3 linked regions of the Chelatococcus sp. HY11 genome follow. The protein of the gene in region 1 interacts with the protein of each later gene in a pairwise test. Links are inferred from orthologs where the notes say so. Each region holds a gene or a part of one and is shown in the gene's direction. Other genes may lie near its edges.

Region 1 (2,982 bases):
AGAGAAGGCGCATGTAATCGTAGATCTCGGTGACCGTGCCAACCGTGGAGCGTGGATTCTTCGAGGTGGTCTTCTGCTCGATGGAGATGGCAGGCGACAGGCCGTCGATCTCGTCGACGTCCGGCTTCTGCATCATCTCCAGAAACTGCCGGGCATAGGCCGACAGGGATTCGACGTAGCGGCGCTGGCCCTCCGCATAGATCGTGTCGAAGGCCAGCGACGATTTGCCCGACCCGGAAAGGCCCGTGAACACGACCAGCTTGTCACGCGGGACCGCGAGGTCGACGTTCTTGAGATTGTGCTCCCGTGCTCCCCGGATGGTGAGCATGCGCGTCGGCCCATCATGGTTGAGACGCCGGCTTTCCGGCAGGACGACCGCGGCTTTCTTGACCGGTGTCGCGGCGGTCGTTGCCACGGCAATCGATGCCTTCTTGGCCGATGCCTCCTTGGCCGGTGCCTTGTTGGCCGACGATTTGGCGACCGATGATTTGGCCGTCGATGATGTGTCCGCCGGGGAGGCGGTGACCGTGGGGTTCTTCTTCGATTTCTGAGCCATGGCTCTCAACGGACAGGTGTGATCGACAGGAGCGGACGGCGCCTGGAGCGCTGAACGACGAACGACATGAAAAAGGAGCCCGCCCTTCTCACATGGCTTGTCGTCATGCGCGAGGGACGAGATCAACAGCCCGTATCCCGGGGCGGGTACGGGCAACTACATGGGCCTTCCGGTCCATTTATGCCAGTGGCTCGCGTTTTGCACGACAAAGCCCCGCGCCTCGACCCGGACGATCGCGGATCGGGTCGCGTGACAGCGTACGGTTCCGTACCGGCGCTGTTACCGGACAGATGCCTATCGAGGCCGCGGCTCCGATCTCTGAATCATCCACGTGTCTTGCATCCACGTGTTTTTGACACCGGGAGAGTTGCAGACTTTGGATATTCTGTCTAGAACAGAAAGAGAACATTTTATCGTGCCGCGGTTCGGTTTCATTGCGGGTTATCATCACGACTGCCATTGCATGTGGACAAGCCCGTGCCCTCGGGCGACGGCGGCGGGGATGATCGGCTAGTGTCCGGACCAATTGTAGGCTTTGGAATGTGCTGAGCCAGATCCCGGTGCCCGCGAGTGGAGAGCCTGCGCAGTCGTTCTGCGTCCCGTTGGGTCTCGACCGGGTGGCTGCGTTCGTGGTTTGGTTCGGCTTGGCCGTGGAGGTCCGTTATGGCAGGCAGCGTCAATAAGGTCATTCTGGTCGGAAATCTCGGGCGTGACCCCGAGACGCGCCGGCTCGGCTCGGGAGATCCGGTCGTCAACCTGCGCATCGCCACATCGGAGACCTGGCGCGACAAGGCCACCGGTGAGCGCCGTGAGCGCACGGAATGGCATAGCGTGGTGATCTTCAACGAGAACCTCGCGAAGATCGCCGAGCAATATCTGCGCAAGGGCTCGAAGGTTTATCTCGAGGGCCAGCTCCAGACCCGCAAATGGCAGGACAAGGACGGTCAGGAGCGCTACACCACCGAAATCGTGTTGCAGCGCTTCCGTGGCGAGCTCACCATTCTCGACAGCCGGGGCGGCGAGGGCGGCGGCGCCATCGAGGACGACAGCTACGGCGGTTCGCGCGGTGGCGACTTCGGCCGCGCCTCGCCCATGGAACAACGCTCTTCAGACAGGCGCCCGGCCGCGAGCGGCGGTTCGAAATACGCCAGTGACCTCGACGACGATATTCCGTTCTAGTCTGAAACGCGGCGCTGGACCCTTCCGCGCCGGGCATCGGGCATGCACGAGGCCGTCTTCGCCGATCCCTCCCCTGAAGGTTAGGGATCGGGCGTTGTTGGACAGGATGGGGCAGGATGTCCCGTCACACACCGGGAGCGCTACAGTCTCCCCACGCTAATCCCCGGACTTCTCGATGACCTCGAAGGCCAGGAACTTGGTGGTCTGCGCGTCGTTGAAATTGTCATCGGAGACGATGACCAGCGTGCGGTTGCCGTTCTCCAGCCGCGGACCGAAGTCCATGCCCTCGAAATTGTCGAGGGCAACGCCAAGGGTTGTAAGATCCAGCACGAGCGCCTTGTCGAGGGGCGTCCATGTCGCGCCGGAGAGCGCGTCGATGGCGGAGACGTCCGTCGCGTTCCGCCGGTGCGTGCGATAGAGACGGATATCGTTGCCCTTGCCCGCGCTGTAGCCGCGCTCCATGACGAGCAGCGTTTCCGCGTCGAGCGCGAGAATGTCCGATACGCCATTGTCCGCGAAGCCGCCCGCCTTGGCCGGGGCCATGCGGATCGGATCGGTCACATAGACCCATTCGGGGCCGGCCTGCCCTGACGCCACGTCGAAGGTGGCAACACGCACGGGGCTCGTTTCCGTCAGCGAGGCTTTCGGACCGTCCTGCACAAGCGCGTTTTCCAGGGCGACGATCAGGGTTGCCGCGTCCGGCGTCAGCGCCAGTCCTTCGAAGGCAAGATTGTTGCGCGGCCCGCGCTTGGCATCGACCTTGGCGTCGATGCTGACGCGGTAGCGCTCCGGCAGCTTGATCTCACGCAGGAAACGCCCGTCGGCGGTGGCTGCCCGCAGCACAGGGTCGACGCCGGTGGTCGCGTCGCCTTCGCTCGTCCAGTAGAGCGCGCCGCCTGCGGGATGAAGGCGCAGGGCTTCCGGGTCGATGCTCCGTATTGGGAATGGCTTGCCGTCCGTTTCGAGCAGTGTGACGGCCCTGTCGACTGTCACGCCGCGGAAGCCGGAGGCGTCATAGTCGAGCCTCAGGGTGTAGAAGCGGGCGGGGGCCTTCTCCGAGCGGTCGTCGCTGAGGGCGATCCAGGTCTTGCTCGCGCCGTCGAAGGCAAGCCCCGAGAGCCCACCGACCCGCGTTCCATCCACATCAGTGTGGGCGGGAAGGCTTCTCTCGCCGATGAAACGCAACGTCACGGCGCGGGGCAGGTTCTCGGCGGCGAGGGCGGCAGGCGCGAGGCCAATTTGGGTGA
Region 2 (2,966 bases), 180 kb from region 1 along the record:
CCTCTTGCTCCTCTTGCCCATTTTGCCGGCTAGCCTATCCCGGCCATTCGGCGGACAGTCGACGCGGTTGTCATGTGACGCGCTCAGTTCGATGCGGCGCGCGTCCCTTCAAGGCGCGAGGCAAAGTAGCCGATCGTGCGCGAGTAGACGCTCGCCCGGTTCCATTGCTTCAGCACCTCGGCATTGGCGGAGCCCGGCTCCCACGAGCCGCCCGCGACCCAGCCGTGGCCTTTCAGGAAGTTGGCGGTAGAGGCCAGCACGTCCGGGACGCTGCGAATGAGGTCACGACGGCCATCGCCGTCGAAATCCACCGCGTAACGGTAGTAGGACGTGGCCATGAACTGGGTCTGGCCTATTTCTCCAGCCCAGGCGCCACGCATCTCGGAGGGATGCAGATCGCCGCGATCGACAACGCGAAGCGCGTCGAGAAGCTGCGCGCGGAACATGTCGGAGCGCCGGCAGTCAAAAGCCAAGGTCGCGATGGAGCGAATGGCCGGCAGTTTGCCCATATTGCCGCCGAAATCGGTCTCCAGACCCCAGATGGCCACGATGATCGCGGGCTGGACGCCATAGCGCTGTTCGATCTGCCGCAGCAGGCCGGCGTGCCGCTTCAAGAGGCCTGAACCTTTCTGCACCCGATAGGGCGGCACCATGCGCTGTGAGAACTGCTCGAAGCTCTGGCGAAAATGGCCCTGGCGCCGGTCTTGGCGCACAACGGCGGGATCAAAGGTTACTCCGTCGAGCGCCGCCAGGCCGCGCGGCGATACGCCCTGGCTTGCCGCCTGCTGGCGGAAGCTGGCGATAAAACCCTCAAAGCTGCCAGTCGTCTGGCAACCCGCATTGGGCTGGGCCTGTGCGGGGCTCAAGGACGACAGGAGCAGGACGGGGAGCGCGGCCAGCAGAGACCTATGGAGGGAACTCAGTGAAACTCGACGCAGTTTGGCCGATATCATGGCGCGCCTCTCGCGTTGTTTCCAAAGAAGTGCCGTTTCAAAACGGCATCGGTGATGGTAGGCCGCAGCCTGTAGCTTTTGCAATGTCGCGCGATCGGCGAACCGCTCATGCAGTGGCAGGATGATGGTATCATTATAGGGGTCAAGCGTCACGGTGAGGGGAGTGTCATCCTCGAATTGATGACGAAGGTCCACGGACGACATCTCGGTCTCGTCCGGGGCGGCCGCTCGCCACGCCAGCAAGCCACCTTGCAGGCCGGCAATCGTGTTGATGCGGTCTGGCGCGCACGCATCGAGGAGCAGCTCGGCACCTATGCGGTCGAGGCCGTGAAGCTGAACACGGCGCGCTTTCTCGGGGTGCCTGCCGCGCTTTACGGGCTGGCGTCCGCCGCGGCGTTGCTGCGCCTGTTGCCCGAGCGCGACCCGCATTCCGGCCTTTTCGATGCGCTTGGGGTGCTTGTCGACCACCTGGACGATACGCGAATCGCGCCTGCGCTGCTTGTGCGCTTCGAGCTCGAAATGCTGGCCGAGCTGGGGTTCGGCCTCGATCTTGGGGCCTGCGCCGTGACGGGCGCCACGTCAGAACTCGTCTATGTGTCGCCGAAATCCGGACGCGCGGTGTCGGCTTCGGCCGGCGAGCCCTATCATGAGCGCCTGCTCGCTCTTCCAGGCTTTCTCCGTGAAGATCGATCCCGCGATCATCCGACCCATGCGGAACTCGTGGCCGGGTTCACACTGACGGGCTATTTCCTGAGGCGGCATGTATTCGCGCCGCGAGGTATCGCCTGGCCTGACGCGCGCGATCTATTCGTTGCTCGGCTCAAGGATTGAGCGAGGAGGGGCTCGCTCGGAGCTCCTCACCTGAAAACGCCTACTGGTGCAGGTCGATCATCTCTTTGCGCGGCGCTGTGCGTGGCGGCCATTCCGGCGAGCGCTCGATCATGCGGTGAACTTTTGGCCGCTCCGGTCCGCTGTGCAACGCGCGCAGCCGTTCGCCCACGGCGGCATCGGCCTTCGTGATCCGCTGGTTGTGCCTGATGTAGTCGATCCAGGTAGGCGTCTGGTAGCTTTCCCACCAGATGTCGGGCTTCTCAAGGCTGCGCGTCAGCGTCCAGTAGCGGGCGCCGTCGCGGCGACGGATCCGGCGCCGCTCGGCCATGGCGCTCAGGAAAGCCGGCAAGTTCTCATCCTTGATGATGTATTCGATGATGATGACGATCGGCCCGCTTCGCGGCAGCAGATCGAGCGCGAGGTGCGGCTCCTTCCAGCTGTTGAGCGGGTCGAGGTTGAGGGCGGTCTGCTCTGGAAGACCGAGGCGTTTCAAGCCGAGTGCAGCACCGGCCAGCATAAGCGCCGATGCGATCATCAGCGCGGTCGCCGGCCCCGATTGCTGCGCGACCGCGCCCCAGACCCAGCTTCCGAGCGCCATGCCGCCAAAGCTCGCGGTCTGGTAGAGCGAGAGGGCCCGGCCCACGACCCAGCGCGGCGTGGATAGCTGTACGGCGACGTTGAAGAGCGAGAAGGCGATGACCCAACTCGCGCCGCCGACGAGCAGCGCCGCGCCGGTGAGCCAGGCCTCCCGGCTCAGCGCGAGCGTGAAGGCGCACACGGCGAAGCCGGTGAAGGCGAGGCGGATGCGGATTTCCGCCGAGAGCGTCTGTCTCAGCCATTCCGCGATGAGCGCGCCGCCGACAGCACCCACACCAAAGGCCCCAAGGAAGATGCCGTAGAGAAGGGGGCCGCCGCCAACGATGTCACGCGCCACGAGTGGCAGCAGCGCGACGACCGAAATCACCGTGAAGCCGAAGACGCAGGAGCGCAGAAGGACCTTCTCGATGTTGGGCGACATCGCGACATAGCGCAGCCCGGCGGCGATGGCCGAGCCGATGGTCTCACGGGGCAGGGTGCTGGCGGGACGCTTGAGGTCCCAGCGCCAGAGCACCGCGATCAACGCGAGATAGCTCATGGCATTGACAGTGAAGGCCGCGGCCGCGCCACCGAACGCGACGATGG
Region 3 (3,021 bases), 2.5 Mb from region 1 along the record:
TCTCCCTGATATTCGGTCAGGAAAGTCAGGAACTGCCTGAGATCACGCCCATAGGCTTCAACTGTCTTGGGCGACAGGCGGCGCTCGGCGGCGAGATAGGAGAGCCACGTTGTGGTCGCCACGAACAGACCATGCCCGGCCTCCGCGCCGTCCTTGTCCACCGGCGTGCCGGCCGAAGCGGGCGAATCATCGGTGGGCAGTATCGGCTGATGTCTCGGCTGATATCTCGCCATGGAATCATTATCCGTGATTCGTCCTAATCCCAGGTGAACGGCTCCGATGGCGCGGCTGATCGCCATGCAGGCCGCGCGCCCGCGTAGTGGGGATGAACATCCGTCCCGGCAGTGCTATGCCTGCCGCCATGAGTATCGCAACGTCATGAGCATCACCGAGGCAAGCCCCACGATCAATGCATCGTCCGGCCAGGTCGCAGACGTGCTCGTGCCCGTCGCGCTTGATACAGCCTATTCCTACAAGGTCCCCGCGAGTCTCACCCTGAGCGCGGGTGATGTGGTCGTGGTGCCGCTCGGGCCGCGCGAGACCGTTGGCGTGGTATGGGAGACACGGCCCGGCGAAGGCGGCAACCTGAAGGCGGTTGTTGGTCGCGTCGATACGACGCCCATGGGCCCGGCCTTGCGGAAGCTCGTCGAATGGATCGCCTGGTACACCGTGTCGCCGCGCGGCCTTGCCCTGCGGCTCGCGCTGCGCGTGCCCGACCCGAGCCGCCCGGAAGCGCTCCGCGTTGGTGTGCGGCTGGCCGGGCCACCACCGGCCCGAATGACACCGGGGCGGCAGCGCGTGCTGGCGCTGGCGCAGGACGGGCTCGTCTTCACCAAGAAGGCGCTGGCCGAGGAAGCGGCGGTGAGCCAGGCCGTGGTCAACGGCCTGATCGATGAAGGCACGCTGGAGACGATCGCGCTGGCGCAGGAACCGGTCGCGCTGCCGCCGAACCCGGCCTTCGCCGAGGCGAGCCTCTCGCCCGCGCAGCAGGAAACAGCCGACGTCCTGCGCCAGACCGTCGGCGAAGGTGTGTTCTCGGTCACGCTGGTGGAGGGCGTGACGGGCTCCGGCAAGACGGAGGTTTATTTCGAGGCCATCGCCGAGGCGTTGGCGCGCGGCAAACAGGCGCTCATCCTGATGCCGGAAATCGCCCTCACCGCCCAGTTTCTGGAGCGCTTCGCCAGCCGCTTCGGCACGCGGCCGGCCGAATGGCATTCGGGCGTCGCCACCCGCCGGCGCGAGCGCATCCATCTCGGCGTCGCCGCGGGGGACGTGCGGGTCGTGGTGGGCGCCCGTTCGGCCCTGTTCCTGCCCTTCCGCGAACTCGGCATCATCGTCGTCGATGAAGAGCACGAGACGGCCTACAAGCAGGAAGACAACGTGCAATATCACGCCCGGGACATGGCCGTGGTGCGCGGGCGCATCGAGAATTTTCCCGTCATCCTGACGTCGGCCACGCCATCGATCGAGACCAAGGTCAACGCGCAATCCGGGCGCTACCGCTACCTCGCCCTGCCGGAGCGTTTCGGCGGCCGTGCCATGCCGACGATCCGCGCGATCGACCTGCGCCGCAGCCCCGCCGCGCGCGACCACTGGATGTCGCCACCGCTCGTGGAGGCCATGCGCGAGACGGTTGGCCAGGGCGAGCAGGCGCTGCTCTATCTCAACCGTCGCGGCTATGCGCCGCTGACGCTCTGCCGCTCTTGCGGCCATCGCTTCCAATGCCCGAATTGCTCGGCCTGGCTGGTTGAGCATCGCTACCGGCGCGCGCTCGTCTGCCATCACTGCGGCCATGTGGAACGCCGGCCTGACAGTTGCCCGTCCTGCGGCACCGTGGATGCGCTGACCGCCTGCGGCCCCGGCGTGGAACGGCTGGCGGAGGAAGTCGCGGAGCATTTTCCGGACAAGCGCAGCATCGTCCTGTCGAGCGACATGCCGGGTGGCACGGAGCGGTTGCGGGACGAGCTTGGGGCCGTGGCCAAAGGCGAATTCAGCATCGTCATCGGCACCCAGCTCGTGGCCAAGGGGCACAATTTCCCGGGGCTCACGCTGGTCGGCGTCGTCGATGCCGACATCGGCCTCGCCAATGGCGACCCACGCGCCGCCGAGCGCACCTTCCAGCTCCTGCAGCAGGTGACGGGGCGCGCCGGCCGTTTCGAGAAGCCAGGCCGCGCGCTCATCCAGACCTTCCAGCCGGATCACCCGGTGCTGCAGGCGCTCCTGTCCGGCAATGCCGAACGCTTCTACAGGGAAGAGATCGCCCAGCGCGAGGCGGCGGGCCTGCCCCCGTTCGGACGGCTTGCCGGCATCATCGTGGCGGCCCCCGACCGCAACGAGGCGGAGGCCCATGCCCGCGCGCTGGCGCGCACCGCCGAGACACCGCCGGACGTGCATGTGTTCGGCCCCGCGGAGGCACCGCTGGCGCTGGTGCGTGGCCGCTACCGCTTCCGGCTTCTGGTGCGCGCCACGCGTGAGACCGACCTGCAGGGCTATCTGAGGGCGTGGATGGCGCGCGCGCCGCGCCCGCCGCAACGCATCCGCGTCACCATCGACGTCGATCCGCAGAGCTTTCTGTAGGACAGAGCGCCCTGCCGCCGGATTACAGGAGCTCAGCCGTCTCGATCAAAATGACGCCGCCGAGCCCGGTCGCGGTGATCTTCTTGTATTCGGGGCAGTCGGCGAAATAGCCGAGAAGCCCCTCCTTGCCGATCCCCGCCTGCATGCTTTCGCGCCAGAATATCTCACCGGCGGTATCCGGAAACCTGCCCAGGAGCTCCTGATAGAAAAGCGCGATCAGATCCTCGCTGGAATGAGCCGCGCCGAAGCGGGTGGCAAACCGTTCGGTCGCCACGAGGTCACAGGCCAGCTCATGGTATCTTCCTCCCTTGTCGAGAGCATCCAATCTCGCGAAGACCATGTCGTCGGGTGGGTCATCGTCATAAACCGCCGCGCATAGGCGATAGGCGCGCCCCGCATTCCCCTCGGTATCGAATGCGAGCATCGCGTCCGAAAACTGAATCC

What was found. The genes of interacting proteins can lie anywhere in the genome.
Region 2: the proteins of ssb (region 1) and recO interact in binary tests that used the Escherichia coli proteins (3 or more experiments, as listed by UniProt). The link is inferred for Chelatococcus sp. HY11 from one-to-one orthologs.
Region 3: the proteins of ssb (region 1) and KIO74_RS14605 interact in binary tests that used the Escherichia coli proteins (3 or more experiments, as listed by UniProt). The link is inferred for Chelatococcus sp. HY11 from one-to-one orthologs.

The regions. Positions count from the first base shown.
Region 1 is NZ_JAHBRX010000001.1:695,267-698,248, forward strand. Bases 68-2,977 are described here. They hold ssb (single-stranded DNA-binding protein), read left to right. Parts: upstream 68-1,219; coding sequence 1,220-1,735; downstream 1,736-2,977. Other genes in these bases: uvrA (excinuclease ABC subunit UvrA), read right to left, coding at 68-328; KIO74_RS03450 (esterase-like activity of phytase family protein), read right to left, coding at 1,892-2,977. Outside these bases: more of uvrA, read right to left, coding at 1-67; more of KIO74_RS03450, read right to left, coding at 2,978-2,982. UniProt on the Escherichia coli protein: Plays an important role in DNA replication, recombination and repair. Binds to ssDNA and to an array of partner proteins to recruit them to their sites of action during DNA metabolism. Acts as a sliding platform that migrates on DNA via reptation.
Region 2 is NZ_JAHBRX010000001.1:875,275-878,240, forward strand. The notes cover bases 29-2,922. They hold recO (DNA repair protein RecO), read left to right. Parts: upstream 29-1,061; coding sequence 1,062-1,784; downstream 1,785-2,922. Other genes in these bases: KIO74_RS04280 (lytic murein transglycosylase), read right to left, coding at 84-953; KIO74_RS04290 (MFS transporter), read right to left, coding at 1,825-2,922. Also shown: more of KIO74_RS04290, read right to left, coding at 2,923-2,966. UniProt on the Escherichia coli protein: Involved in DNA repair and RecF pathway recombination.
Region 3 is NZ_JAHBRX010000001.1:3,187,591-3,190,611, forward strand. What follows is about bases 29-2,977. They hold KIO74_RS14605 (primosomal protein N'), read left to right. Parts: upstream 29-378; coding sequence 379-2,577; downstream 2,578-2,977. Other genes in these bases: KIO74_RS14600 (tyrosine recombinase XerC), read right to left, coding at 29-233; KIO74_RS14610 (DUF4214 domain-containing protein), read right to left, coding at 2,600-2,977. In the rest of the region: more of KIO74_RS14600, read right to left, coding at 1-28; more of KIO74_RS14610, read right to left, coding at 2,978-3,021.